Regions from separate parts of the Methylobacterium terrae genome, predicted to be linked through region 1. Evidence: predicted binding sites of a transcription regulator. Region 1 holds the regulator's gene; each other region holds the start of a gene.
The links. Region 1 encodes LexA, which represses DNA repair genes until DNA is damaged. Its sites were predicted from a motif close to TGTTCNNNNTGTGTTCNG; they were not measured.

Region 1 (2,175 bases):
GAGAGCGTCTACGAGCGCGACCACGTCCAGGTCGATACGGGGCTCGCCAAGTCCGCTGTCACGGTCGGCCACAACCTCAAGGCGGTGATGGCCGACCTCGAGAAGCGGATGCGGGCGGCGGCGGCCGACCTCGACTTCGAGGAGGCGGCGCGCCTGCGCGACGAGCTCAAGCGCCTCCAGGCGACCGAGCTCGCCATCGCCGACGACCCGATGGCCGAGCAGGCCGACGTCGAGCGCGAGGCCGGCCGCTTCGGCGCCAAGCGCAAGCGGCGCGGCCCCGAGCCGCTCGGCTACGGCCCCGGCGGCAAGGGCACCTCCGACGAGGGCACCCGCATCCGCGAGCCCGACCTCGACGAGATGGGCCCGGGCACCGACCGCGAGGTGCCGTTCTCCTACGCCGAGCGCCCGACCGGCCGCTCGACGCAGGGGTTTCCGGGCCAGCGGCCGAAATACAAGGGGCGCAAGGGGCGGGGCTGACGCCCCGTCCCGCCCGAATAGGCTCGATCTCTCCTCTCTGCCGGGGGCCGTTGCTGTGCTCTCGCGCGGATTTCGCCGACCCGCTTGCGGAACACTTGCGGAACGCTTACCATGTTCGCGATTTGTTTCCGGAGCGCGCCAGCGCGGGGATGAGAGTGTCACATGCTCACGCGTAAGCAGTTGGACCTGCTCCGCTTCATTCAGCAGAGAATGCGCGAGACGGGCGTGCCCCCGTCCTTCGACGAGATGAAGGACGCCCTCGACCTCAAGTCGAAATCGGGCATCCACCGCCTGATCACGGCGCTCGAGGAGCGCGGCTTCCTGCGCCGCCTGCCGAACCGGGCCCGGGCGATCGAGGTGATCCGCCTGCCCGACACGGTGACGGGGCCGGCGCAGGCCGCGCCGAGCGCCGAGGTGGTACGGTTCAACCCCAGCGTGGTCGAGGGCGGTCGCGCCCACGAGCCGAAGCGGCCCGCCGGCATCCCCGCGATGGCGACGGCATCGGACGAGAACGGCCAGTCGGTCAGCGTGCCGGTGATGGGCCGGATCGCCGCCGGTACGCCGATCTCGGCGATCCAGAGCCAGAGCCGCACGGTGGCGATGTCGCCGGACTTCCTCGCCAGCGGCGAGCACTACGCCCTGGAGGTGCGCGGCGACTCGATGATCGAGGCCGGCATCCTCGACGGCGACCTCGTGGTGATCCGCCGCCAGGAGACCGCCAATACCGGCGACATCATCGTGGCGCTGATCGACGACGAGGAGGCAACCCTCAAGCGCCTGCGCCGCCGCGGCTCGTCGATCGCGCTCGAAGCCGCCAACCCGGCCTACGAGACCCGCGTGCTCGGGCCCGACCGGGTGCGGATCCAGGGCCGGCTGGTGAGCCTGGTCCGGAAGTACTGAGGCGGGTCGAGAGGCGACGCCCGAACCCTCCCCCGCAGAGGGGAGGGTTCGGGCGGTGCGCCCTTCAATGCGCGCTGCCCGTCGCCACGAACTTGAACAGGAACACGCCTGCGATCACCCACACCACCGGCTTCACCTCCCGGAACCGCCCGGTGAGCAGCTTGATCACCGCGTAGGTGATGAAGCCGAAGGCGACGCCGTTGGCGATCGAGTAGGTGAAGGGCATCAGGAGCGCCGTGACGCAGGCCGGCAGCACCTCGGTCAGGTCGTCCCAGTCGAGGTCGACCAGCTCGTGCAGCATCAGGCAGGCGACGTAGAACAGGGCCGGGGCCGTGGCGTAGGCCGGGACCGAGCCGGCGAGCGGCGCGAAGAACAGGCAGGCGAGGAAGAGAACCGCCACCGTGGCGGCGGTGAGCCCGGTGCGGCCGCCCTCCTCGACGCCGGACGCGCTCTCGAGATACGCCGTGGTGCTCGAGGTGCCGAGCAGCGAGCCGACGAAGATCGACGAGGAATCGGCCATCAGGGCCTTGTCGAGGCGCTCCATCTTGCCTTGCGTGAGCAGCCCCGCCCGGTTGGCCACGCCCATCAGCGTGCCGGTGGCGTCGAACAACTCGACGAGGAAGAATACCAGGATCACGTTGAGGAGCCCGCCCGACAGGGCGCCGGTGATGTCGAGGGCGAACAGGGTCGGGGCGATCGAGGGCGGCAGCGAGGCGACGCCCTGGAAGTTGTTGTCGGCGACGACGAAGCTGAGGGCCGTGACGGTCAGGATGCCGGCCAGCAGCGCGCCGCGCACCT
Region 2 (2,175 bases), 1.1 Mb from region 1:
GTGGATGATGCGCTCGCCCACCACCGTCAGCGAGGCCCGCGCCGGCCGGGGATCGAGGTCGCGCAGGTCCGCCACCGTGTCGACGCCCATGGCCTCCAGGCGGGCGAGCGAGGCGCGCCCGATGCCCCAGACCTCGCCGACCGAGATCCCGACCATCCAGGCGGCGCGCTCTGCTTCGTCGGACAGGTCGCACACGCCCCCGAGTTCCGGGATGCTCTTGGCGATGTGGTTGGCGAGCTTGGCGAGCGTCTTCGTCGGCCCAATCCCGATGCAGGTCGGGAGGCCGGTCCATTGCCGGACGGTCGAGCGGAGATCCCGCGCCAGCGCCACCCGGTCGCGCTCGCGCACGTCGGAGAGGTCGAGGAAGCTCTCGTCGATGGAGTAGATCTCCACGTCGGGCGCGAACTGCCGGTAGACGCTGTTCGCTCGGGCCGACATGTCGCCGTAGAGCGCATAGTTCGAGGAGAACACCCGCACCTTTTGCCGCCGGCACAGGTCGCGGATCTTGAAGTACGGCTCACCCATGCGGATCCCGAGCGCCTTGGCCTCGGCCGTGCGCGCGATGGCGCAGCCATCGTTGTTCGAGAGCACGATCACCGGCGCGCCGGTCAGCTTCGGGTCGAACACGCGCTCGCAGGAACAGTAGAAACTATTGCCGTCGATCAGCGCGATCGCCCGGCTCATCGCTGGACGCTCGCCCGGGCCTTCACGTGGTGCCAGCGCACCGAGAACAGCAGCACGCCCCAAAGCAGGCCTTCCTCCAGGTCCTCCAGGGCGAATTCCTGATCCATCTCCGGGTTGTCGAACGTGAGGGAGAGCCGGTTGCCGGTCATCACCAAACGCTTGAGGCTCATCTCGCCGTTGATCACCGCGACGACGACCGCGCCGGAGACGGGCGACAGCGAGCGGTCGACCACGGCAAGATCCTCGTCGTGGATGCCGGCGCCCTTCATGCACCAGCCGCGGACGCGCCAGATGAAGGTCGCCGGCGGGTTCGGTACCAGCCAGCGCGGCAGCTCCAGGGCGCCCTCGATGAAGTCCTCGGCTGGGCTCGGGAACCCGGCGCAGAGCGTCGGGAGCATGAACGGGATCCGCACGAGCCCGCCGCCGTCCACCGCCTGGTCGCCGACCCGGAAAAGACTCACCCGCTGCCCTCCGCCGTGTAAGAACGAAAATAGAACAAACAGGCCGGAGGTTCCCGGTCAAGGCCGAGCTTCGGGCCTGTGCGGAGCGGGGATGACAGGCTCGGGAGATCGTCATGGGAATGCGGACCACGTTCATGGTGCAGACGTTCGAGATCCACCGGAAGCGGCTGCGACCGGGCAGCCGGGACGTGGCACCAACGGAGAGCGGGGCGCTCAAGCGGGCGGAGGCGATCTCTGGCCGGATGCCGGGAGCTGCGGCCCTGCGTATCGTGGCGGACGACGAGACGGGCGAGCTTGAGAGCGTCGCGATCGTCGGCCAGTTCGGTGAGGTGCCAGAGGACTTCGCCGAGCAGGTGAGCGGCGGGTAGTCGCCCAAAACGCTGCGCCAGCGTTACGAACCTTGATCTGTATGGTCGCGTAAGGTGATGGGTCCGGCGCCCGGCAATGTGGCGAGGGTTCGTGCTAGGCGCCCGAGTGGCCTGGAATACGATTGAAATCATTTGAGCTCAAAGATGCCCAAGGCGGACCACACAGCGGACGCCTCGCCCGGCCATAGCTACGCTCCGATCAATCCAGGGTCTCACCCATGCAGAACCTGCGCGCCGCGTTCCTAACCGCCGTCGGCATCGGCCGGATCACCCTCGCCATGGCCAGCGTCGTGGAGCGTGGTGTGCAGGCGCGCCTTGAGCGCGCGCTGCTGCCCGCGGCTGTCGTCCAGACGGCGAACAGTGTGGCAGGCGCTCGGTAAGGCTCACCATCGCCCCGCCGGTGAATGCAACGCGAGAGCCGCGCGCCGAGGCGTGGCTCTCCTCCCTTGCAGGCTGCCGTAATGCGCGCTGGTCCGGCACTCCTACGCAGTAGAAGTTGAAAATGGATTGTCTGTGAGCGGCGCGTGGTCTGCTGATGTCGCAGATCCACACCCGGTACCCACAACGCTTTATAGGGTGGTTGCTGAATTATATCCTTGACCAAATTCTGAGCGGGCCGCATCATCAGTATGTCGAAAGAATTGGATGACAAATGGAAGACG
Region 3 (2,175 bases), 2.2 Mb from region 1:
GTCAGCTCGCGGATGACCGCCTCGACGGTCTCAGGGGATGGGCGCTCGCGCGACGGGGCAGGGCTCTGGGCGTTCATGGGACATCGACCTCCCGGACGGATTTTCGGCGACCGGGCGGGCCCGGCCTTTTGCCGGCCACTCTAGCAGCCGCGTCCGGCCCGGCATATCCGGACCGCCGGTCACGGAGAAGTGCGTCACGGGAGTGCCGCCTTGCCCCAAGGTGCAACCCGATCGGGGGTGCATCGCCGGATCAGGCATGGTACGTCCCACGGCGCCCTTGTCATCCCGCCTGCGCCTGATCGGGAGCCCCACAATGGCTGACGACCGTCCCGCATCGGTCTTCTTCTTCGCGCCCTTCGTATCGTCCACCATGGCGATCGAGCCCGGCTGGATCGATTACAACGGTCACCTGAACATGGCGTACTACCACGTCCTGTTCGACCGGGCGGTGGACGAGGCGTTCGGCGTGGTCGGCCTCGGACCCGACTACATGGAGAGCGGGCGCGGCACGACCTTCGCGGCCGAAGTCCACGTGCGCTACCGCCGCGAACTCGTGCTCGACGATCCGATCCGGGTGACGCTGCAGCTCATCGCCTTCGACGAGAAGCGCATCCACTTCTACTCCGAGATCCGGCACGCCACCGAGGGCTGGGTCGCCGCGACCTCGGAGAACCTGTCGCTCCACGTCGACCCGGCGACGCGCCGGGTGGCGGCCTTTCCCGAGGACATCCAGGCCAACCTGGCGGTGATGCTCGGGTCGCATGCCCGGCTGCCACGTCCCGACGATCTCGGGCGGGTGATCGGCATCCCGGCCCGCGGCCACGCCCGGCCGGACACCATGGCCTTCGCGGCCGGGGGCGCCCGGGTCCGGCACTAGAGGCTTCGGCCCGGCGACCGGTCGCCCCCGCCGTCAGCGGTTCGGCACGATGATCGGCGCCGGGGGCGGCGGTGCGACGCTCTGCTGGCGCTGGATCTGGCCCTGGAGCTGGTTGGTCTCGAACCGGTTCTGCTGCTGGATGCCGCGCGATTCGGCGCCGGCCTCGAGCGAGCGGTTGATCCCTTCGACCCGCTGCTGCGAGCGGTTGACCGGCACCTGGTTCTGGGCGAGCGCCGGGAGCGGCGCGGCGGCGGCGAGCGCCAGGATCAGGAGGCTGTGGGCGCGCATCGGGGTGTCCTTCCGTGTGCGGGGGCATCGTCCGTGGGAGACGACGCCGGGGGCCGCGCAAGGTTCCGTTGCGCGGTTCCGGGCGCTCGCGGACGAGGGATGCGCCCGCCACCCTCGACGCCGTTCGCGTTTTGGTCCAGTGATGCGCGCATGACTCGCGAACTGCCCGCCGGGACCGCCCCGACCTCGATCTCCGCCCGCGCCCGCGCCGCGGTGGTGCCGCAGGAGGGGTCCTACCTCGCCGGGCTCAACCCCGAGCAGCGCCGCGCCGTCGAGGCGACGGAGGGGCCGGTGCTGGTGCTGGCCGGCGCCGGCACCGGCAAGACCCGGGTGCTGACCACCCGCATCGCGCACCTGATCTCGACCGGCCGCGCCCGGCCCTTCGACATCCTGGCGGTGACCTTCACCAACAAGGCCGCCCGGGAGATGAAGGAGCGCATCGGTTCGCTCATCGGTCCGGCAGGCGAGGGGATGCCGTGGCTCGGCACCTTCCACGCCATCGGCACCAAGATCCTGCGCCGCCACGCCGAGCTCGTGGGCCTGCGCTCCGACTTCACGATCCTCGGCACCGACGACCAGCTGCGGCTCTTGAAGCAGGTGATCGCGGCGGCCGACCTCGACGAGAAGCGCTGGCCGGCCCGCAGCCTCGCCGGCACCATCGACGGCTGGAAGAACCGCGGCCTGTCGCCCGAGCAGGTGCCGGCGGGCGAGGCCGGCGCCTTCGGCTTCGGCAAGGGCGGCGCGCTCTACGCCGCCTACCAGGAACGGCTGAAAGCGTTGAACGCCGTCGATTTCGGCGACCTCCTGCTGCTCTGCCTGCGGCTGTGGCGCGAGAACCCGGACGTGCTGGCCAATTACCAGCAGCGCTTCCGCTACATCCTGGTCGACGAGTACCAGGACACCAACGTCGCCCAGTACCTCTGGCTGCGCCTGCTGGCGCAGGGGCACCGCAACGTCGCCTGCGTCGGCGACGACGACCAATCGATCTACGGCTGGCGCGGCGCCGAGGT
Region 4 (2,175 bases), 440 kb from region 1:
ACCACCGACCTCGCCCGCAGCGACGACGGCGCGCTGATCCGCGAGGAGATCGAGGCGAAGTTTCTTCGCGATGAGACGCCGGAGCCGGTGCGGGCGGCGATCCGCTCGCTGGTCGAGGCGGCGGTGGCGAAGAAGGGCCTTTAGACGATCTTTCGCCTCCGCAGAGCGTCGCGGCAGGCGGTCCTGACACCCTCCTCGTCGTCCCGCGCTCGGCTGCGCGGACCCGGTGCGACCCGGAGGGTTTCGAGATCGCCTTCGCGATCGTCGGACCAGGATCCTCGGGACGAATCAGAACCCGAACGGATCCGGATACGGCAGGACCCGCCGCCGCACCGGCGTCTCGGGTAGGATCGGCCGGCTGATATCGACCGCCACCAGTCCCTCGACGGCGAGCGCCAGCACCGCCGCGACGCCGTCCTGGGCGTTGATCGCCATGGCGGCGCACTCGACCAGGCGGCCGGTGCCGCACTCGTCGAGGTGGTGCAGGATCCGCACCCGGTCGCCGGCCGAGACGTAGGTGCGGCGGCAGGCCATGATCAGGCGCACCGTCGAGACCCGGGGCTCGGCCCGCAGGGTCGCGGCGCTCTCGATGACGAAGCGGCGGCCGTCCTCGGCCACCACCGGCTCGCCCGCGACGTAGGCCGTGCGGAACGGGTGACGGCCGAGATCGCTCTCCGCCACCACGTCGATTAGGAGGCCCGGCTCGTCGGTGCGCACCTGCTCGAAATCGGCGGCGTGCTCCACCGTCGCGTCGCCGAGTTGCAGGCGGACCGGGGCGGGGGCGGCGCGCAGGCGCTCCACCGCCGGGTCGAGGGCCGCGATGGCGAGGAAATCCGCCACCAGGGCCGGGCGCGGCACCGCCGGAACCAGGGTGCTCCCGCGCCGGGGCGGTGCGCCCCGCACCGCGCTGCGGCGCTGGCCCGGGCGCTCGAGCAGGGTCGAGGGATCGAGGAGGGCGGGGGTGCTCATGCGGGGCTCCGGATGCGGCGGACGGCGCGTCTCGACCGGTCGGCCACAGTCTTGCGCCGAAGGCGTGATAGGAACATTTAGCGAACACAACGGCCGCGGGCAACGGCCCAGAAATCGTCCCACCGAAAGCGCGGCCGTTGCGGTCGGACATCGTCCTGCCGCGGCCGCCCCTCCGGCTGGGAGGCGCGACATCAATTCATCGCGGCGGTGCATTTCGTCTCGTCGGGATCTCGCGAAAACGCTCGCGCATCCCCATATCCCATGCTAGAGAACAAACGTGGAACCGGCCGCCCCGCCTCGTCCGGAATCCGCTGTCAGCAGGTGAGATCGATCGAGATGAGCGCAACCACGGACAAGCAGATCGCGGACATCCTCGCCACCTACGGCGAGCCGCTGGCCGGCAACGTCTGGCGCGTGCAGGGCACCGCCGTGATCTACCACAAGGCCCTGGAGCGGATCGCCGTCCAGGCCCGCATCCGCTTCGACGCGCCGGTGATCGTGCGGGCGGAGCGGGACGAGGCGGTGATCCTGGTGACCGGCCACATGCCGGGCCCGAACGGCGACCGCACCGAATGGTCGATCGGCGAGGCGCTGATCGGCGTGAACTACCGCGTGTCGGGCCGCCAGGCCGCCTACGTCTTCGCGATGGCGGAGAAGCGGGCCAAGGACCGGGTGATCCTCAAGCTCGCCGGCCTGCACGGCCTGCTCTACTCCGAGGACGAGGCCGACGAGTTCAAGGCGAGCCGGCCCGACCTGGTGGCGGCGAACCAGTCGCGCCGGGCCGAGCCGGTGCGCGAGGCGCAGATGTCCGGCGAGGCCGAGCGGGAGACCGCGCAGGATGCGAACGGGCGGGATACGAACGGGCATGACGCGGAAGCCGCGAACGACGCCGATGCACCGCGCACCGACGCCGCGTCGGCGGAGGCCGACCTGACCGCCCGTATCGACCAGGCGCAGTCGATCAACGCGGTCACCGACCTGATGCTCGCCCCCGAGACGCAAGGAGCGCTCGCCGCCATGCCGCCGGGCGTGCGCGACGAGGTGCGCGAGCACGCCAAGGCCCGGCTCGTGGCCCTCGGCTGGCCGGCCCGCAACCCGGCCAAGGGACGCAAGGCCGCGGTGGCGTGACCGCGTCCATCGGATTCGACGACGAGGCCGTCCGCTCGCGCGGGCGGCCTCTTTCCGTTGCTCCGGCGCCCCGGGCCT

Region 2: a site for LexA is predicted at 1,165-1,182, ahead of DK419_RS15485 (LexA family protein). Genes of this name have one in related genera too.
Region 3: a site for LexA is predicted at 1,287-1,304, ahead of DK419_RS00305 (ATP-dependent helicase). Genes of this name have one in related genera too.
Region 4: a site for LexA is predicted at 1,039-1,056, ahead of DK419_RS12225 (trna delta -isopentenylpyrophosphate transferase). Genes of this name have one in related genera too.

Annotation. Positions count from the first base shown of each region.
Region 1 covers NZ_CP029553.1:2,264,544-2,266,718, forward strand. The annotation lists gene uvrB (excinuclease ABC subunit UvrB) at 1-477, shown strand, start outside; gene lexA (transcriptional repressor LexA) at 640-1,377, shown strand; gene DK419_RS10165 (NCS2 family permease) at 1,442-2,175, opposite strand, start outside.
Region 2 covers NZ_CP029553.1:3,364,245-3,366,419, forward strand. The annotation lists gene DK419_RS15480 (Y-family DNA polymerase) at 1-684, opposite strand, end outside; gene DK419_RS15485 (LexA family protein) at 681-1,145, opposite strand; gene DK419_RS15490 (hypothetical protein) at 1,259-1,513, shown strand; gene DK419_RS28640 (hypothetical protein) at 1,732-1,893, shown strand; gene DK419_RS15495 (Ros/MucR family transcriptional regulator) at 2,166-2,175, shown strand, end outside.
Region 3 covers NZ_CP029553.1:65,414-67,588, reverse strand. The annotation lists gene DK419_RS00320 (FAD-binding oxidoreductase) at 1-77, opposite strand, end outside; gene DK419_RS00315 (thioesterase family protein) at 314-877, shown strand; gene DK419_RS00310 (hypothetical protein) at 911-1,165, opposite strand; gene DK419_RS00305 (ATP-dependent helicase) at 1,316-2,175, shown strand, end outside.
Region 4 covers NZ_CP029553.1:2,701,519-2,703,693, forward strand. The annotation lists gene DK419_RS12215 (hypothetical protein) at 1-144, shown strand, start outside; gene DK419_RS12220 (hypothetical protein) at 289-969, opposite strand; gene DK419_RS12225 (trna delta -isopentenylpyrophosphate transferase) at 1,306-2,097, shown strand.